2 regions of the Streptomyces sp. NPDC058674 genome follow, and region 2 is predicted to be linked to the other one. Evidence: predicted binding sites of a transcription regulator. Region 2 holds the regulator's gene; the other holds the start of a gene.
The links. The regulator HspR, encoded in region 2, represses chaperone genes until heat shock. The targets are predictions, from matches to a motif close to TTGAGNNNNNNNNNCTCAA.

Region 1 (2,449 bases), on a different contig from region 2:
CCCCTCGGTCTGGCTGTCGCCGAGGGCCACGTAGCGCGCGTACCCGCGGTATCCGGCGGCGCGGTGCCCCGTTCCGGGGCGTGCGTCCTCTCCGGGGCGCGCGTCCTTCCGCTGCCCGGTTCCGGGCAGGTCAGCGTCCCGCACGGGGCACCTCCCGCTCCCGCAGGACCGCGGCGGTGCCCCGGCACCAGTCCCGGTGCTCCTGCTCGAAGGCCAGGCCGCGCCGGCACGTCAGGTACGGGCCGACGGGTGCGCCGTGGCGCAGGAACTCCTCCTCGTCCACGTCGCCGCGCATCCGGGCCAGCAGCTTGGCGAGCAGCTCGATCTTGGCCTCGGCGGCGGCCGCGCGCGCCTCCAGCTGCGCGATCACCGGCCCGGCGTCGACGCGGTCGATGCCCTGGACCTTCACGAGGAGGTCGTCCCGGATGAACGAGGGCTTCGACGGGGCCGCCGCGAAGCGCTCCAGCTCGGCGAGCCCGGCGTCGGTGACCCGGAAGAGCCGCTTGTTGGGGCGGGTCTCCTGCACCACCTGGCGGCCCGTGACCAGCCCGTCCGCCTCCAGCTTGGCCAACTCGGCGTAGAGCTGCTGGGGCAGGGCGTGCCAGAAGTTCGCCACCCCCAGGTCGAAGGCCTTGGCCAGCTCGTAACCGCTGAACTCCCCGTCCAGCAGCGCCGCCAGTACGGCATGTCTCAACGCCATCGAGGCACTCCCTCCACCCGCTCCCTTGTCCGCACCCGCATCCTACTCAAGAATATGACTAATCACATTCTTGAGTACCAGGAGGGTTCATGGACACCGCTGACACCACCACCGCACGCTTCCGCGCGGCCGTCGAGGCGCGCGACCTCGCCGCCATGGCGGGGCTGTTCACCGAGGACGTCCGCCTCTACAGCCCCGTCACGTTCACCCCCTTCGAGGGCCGGCCCGCGGTGCTCGGGCTCCTCGGGGTCCTGCTGCGCACCTTCGAGGACTTCCGCTACGTCGGACAGCTGGAGGGCACGGCCGAGACCGGCGGGGACGGCGGGGAGCGGGCCCCGTCGGAGATCCTGATCTTCCGGGCCGTGGTGAACGGCCGGCAGATCCACGGGCTGGACCTCTTCCAGTTCGACGGGGACGGCCTGATCAAGGAGCTGACGGTGATGGTCCGCCCCTTGTCCGCGGTCCAGGCCCTCGGCGAGGCGGTCCGCAAGGGCCTGGCCGCCGACGGCCTCCTCCCCTAGCCCGGGGCTCCAGTCCGAGGCCCTGGCACGAGGCCCTGGAGCGGTACCCCTCCGGCCCGTTCGCCCCGGGCGAACGGGCCGTGGGGAACATCGGGCGGCGCAGCTGCATTGAGTCGGCATAGCTCAACTTCACTGCCGGAGGGAAAATCATGGCTTCGACGTCCGTCACGCTCACCCTGCCCGTACTGCCGCTCGACGACGAGGTCGTGCTGCCGGGGATGGTCGTACCGCTGGACCTCTCCGACGCGGAGGTGCGCGGCGCCGTGGAAGCGGCCCAGGCCGCCGCCGGCACCGGAAAGCCCCAGGTGCTGCTCGTGCCGCGGGTCGACGGGACGTACGCGGCCACCGGCGTCCTCGGAACCGTCGAGCAGGTCGGGCGGCTGTCCGACGGCGACCCCGGGGCGCTCATCCGCGGCCGGAGCCGGGTCCGCATCGGCGCCGGCACCACCGGACCCGGAGCCGCGCTCTGGGTCGAGGGGGAGACCGTCGACGAGGAGGTGCCCGACCCGCTGCCCGGCGCCGTCGCCGAACTCGTCACCGAGTACAAGGCGCTCGCCACCAGCTGGCTCAAGAAGCGCGGGGCCTGGCAGGTCGTGGACCGCGTCCAGCAGATCGAGGGCGTCTCCGCCCTCGCCGACAACTCCGGCTACTCGCCCTTCCTGACGCTGGCCCAGAAGGTGGAACTGCTGGAGACGGCCGACCCCGTCGCCCGGCTGAGGCTCGCCGTCAAGGCGCTCAGCGACCACCTCGCCGAGCAGGACGTCGCCGAGTCCATCGCCAAGGACGTCCAGGACGGGGTCGACAAGCAGCAGCGCGAATTCCTGCTCCGCCGCCAGCTGGAGGCCGTACGCAAGGAACTGCGCGAGCTGAACGGCGAGAAGGACGGCGAGGAGTCCGACGACTACCGCACCCGCGTCGAGGCCGCCGACCTCCCCGAGAAGGTGCGCGAGGCCGCGCTCAAGGAGGTCGAGAAGCTGGAGCGGGCCAGCGATCAGAGCCCCGAGGGCTCCTGGATCCGCACCTGGCTCGACACCGTCCTCGAACTGCCCTGGAACGAGCGGACCGAGGACGCGTACGACATCCGGGGCGCCCGCGCCGTGCTCGACGCCGAGCACGCCGGGCTGAGCGACGTGAAGGACCGCATCACCGAGTACCTCGCCGTGCGCAAGCGGCGCGGCGAGCGCGGCATGGGCGTGATCGGCGGCCGCCGCGGCGGCGCCGTGCTCGC
Region 2 (2,449 bases):
TTCGGCGGCGGCCTCGGTGACGTCTTCGGCGGCTTGTTCAACCGCGGCGGCGCCGGCGCGGGCGCCGGTACGGGCACCCGTGCCCAGCCGCGCCGCGGCCAGGACATCGAGTCGGAGGTCACCCTCTCCTTCACGGAGGCGGTGGACGGGGCCACGGTCCCGCTCCGGATGTCCTCCCAGTCCCCCTGCAAGGCCTGTTCGGGCACCGGCGACAAGAACGGCACCCCCCGGGTGTGCCCGACCTGCGTCGGCACCGGCCAGGTCTCGCGGGGCAGCGGCGGCGGCTTCTCGCTGACCGACCCCTGTGCGGACTGCAAGGGCCGCGGCCTGATCGCGGAGACCCCCTGCGACATCTGCAAGGGCAGCGGGCGCGCCCGCTCCTCGCGCACCATGCAGGTCCGGATTCCGGCGGGCGTCTCCGACGGCCAGCGGATCCGGCTGCGCGGCAAGGGTGCGCCGGGCGAGCGCGGAGGTCCCGGGGGTGACCTCTACGTCGTCGTGCACGTCGACTCCCACCCGGTGTTCGGCCGCAAGGACGACAACCTGACGGTCACCGTCCCGGTGACCTTCGCCGAGGCGGCCCTGGGCGCCGAGATCAAGGTCCCGACCCTGAACGGCCCCTCGGTGACGCTGAAGCTGCCGGCGGGCACCCCCGGCGGCCGGACCATGCGGGCCCGCGGCAAGGGAGCGGTCCGCAAGGACGGCACCCGCGGCGACCTGCTGGTGACGGTGGAGATCGCCGTTCCGGCAGAGCTGTCGGACAAGGCGCGCGAGGCGCTGGAGACCTACCGCGAGGCGACGGAGTCGGAAGACCCGCGCTCCGCCCTGTTCGAGTCCGCGAAGGGAGCATGAGATGGACGGCCGCCGACGACAGTCCTCCCGTCTGGGTGGGGCGTACCAGCTCACCGACGAGACCCCGGTCTACGTGATCTCGGTGGCCGCCCAGCTCTCGGGTCTGCATCCGCAGACCCTGCGGCAGTACGACCGGCTCGGCCTCGTCTCCCCGGACCGTACGGCCGGCCGCGGCCGGCGGTACTCGGCCCGCGACATCGAGCTGCTCCGCACGGTGCAGGCGCTGTCCCAGGACGAGGGCATCAACCTCGCCGGCATCAAGCGGATCATCGAGCTGGAGAACCAGGTCGCCGCGCTCCAGCAGCGCGTGGCCGAGCTCTCCGCCGCGGTGGACGGCGCGGCGGCCACGCTCCAGGCCCGCGAGGCGCAGGTGCACGCCTCGTACCGGCGCGACCTGGTCCCGTACCAGCCGCCGCGGCCCGGCAGCGCCCTGGTCGTGTGGCGTCCCACGCCCAAGCGTCCGCTGGACTGAACGGACCGCCGGACCGAACCGTCCGCGCGCGATGTGTGCGAAGGCCCCGCCCGGTCCGCCGGCGGGGCCTTCGGCGTACGGGCGCGGGCGCCGTCAGAGCCGCGGCTCCCGGGCGGGGCCCGATACCCGGCCGAGGATGCCCGACTGGGCGATGAGGTAGCCCAGTTGGGCCCGGCTGCCGCTGCCCAGGGCGGTGGCGAGCTTGGCGATGTGCGCACGGCAGGTGCGGACGTTCATGCCCAGCCGACGGGCGATGGCCTCGTCCACGTGCCCTTCGACGAGGAGCTGGGCGATGGAGCGCTGCACGCCGGAGATGCCCGAGGGCGTGGGGTCGTAGGGGATCTGCTCGTTGAGCGGGGTCGCCCGGCGCCACAGCTGCTCGAAGACGCGCACCAGATAGCGCACGAGGGCCGGGTGGCGGAGCTCCAGGGCGATCTGCTGGTCGTCGCTGGCCGGTATGAAAGCGACCGATTCGTCACAGATGATGAGCCGCTCGACCAGCTCCTCCAACGTCCGGATCTCGACCTTCCCGCTGGCCATCCGGTCGACGTAGGCCATCGTGCCGCGGCTGTGCCGGACGGTGTGCTGGTAGAGGGTGCGCATGCTGACGCCGCGTCGGATGAGCGGCTGGTCCCGCTCGATCGCCTGGTTGAGAATGTGCTCGGAACGCCCGCCGCCCGGCTGGATGGTGAGCATTTCGCCCTGGCACTCGGCGGTCGCGACGTTCAGCGCCGCGTTGATCCTGTTGAATCCCTCCAGCACGGTGATCGCGTGCGTGGGTGCGGGGGTCAGCGCGCTGATGGCCATAAATGGCTCAAATGCTTCGGTAAGCTCGATGGAAGAGCGCCTGCGTTGCAGGATCTCCCTTTCCAGCGGGTGGAGGCGTTGAGCCAATGCCACCGAGGGTGGAACCGGGCGGAGCCAGTTGTCGTCGTCCGGATCAGGGTGCAGCAGCGCGAATTCCAGCAGGCAGGGCACCTGCTCGACCTCTTCGCGGGCGATTCGACCAGAGCTGAGCGCACTTGCGTACAGCTCGGCCCCGAGGTCGCACAGGGCCGTCACCGCATGGGGATGTGTCTGGTTTATGCGCATAGTCGGCAAATCTCCCACCCCCAGGGTCCTGCA

Region 1: the regulator HspR is predicted to act here: its motif matches at 1,330-1,348, upstream of lon (endopeptidase La).

Annotation. Positions count from the first base shown of each region.
Region 1 is NZ_JBHXSC010000005.1:10,846-13,294, reverse strand. Features, by position in the region: gene ACFWU6_RS04145 (SGNH/GDSL hydrolase family protein) at 1-30, opposite strand, end outside; gene ACFWU6_RS04140 (PadR family transcriptional regulator) at 131-700, opposite strand; gene ACFWU6_RS04135 (nuclear transport factor 2 family protein) at 790-1,221, shown strand; gene lon (endopeptidase La) at 1,371-2,449, shown strand, end outside.
Region 2 is NZ_JBHXSC010000009.1:112,193-114,641, reverse strand. Features, by position in the region: gene dnaJ (molecular chaperone DnaJ) at 1-852, shown strand, start outside; gene ACFWU6_RS07675 (heat shock protein transcriptional repressor HspR) at 854-1,324, shown strand; gene ACFWU6_RS07670 (helix-turn-helix transcriptional regulator) at 1,418-2,416, opposite strand.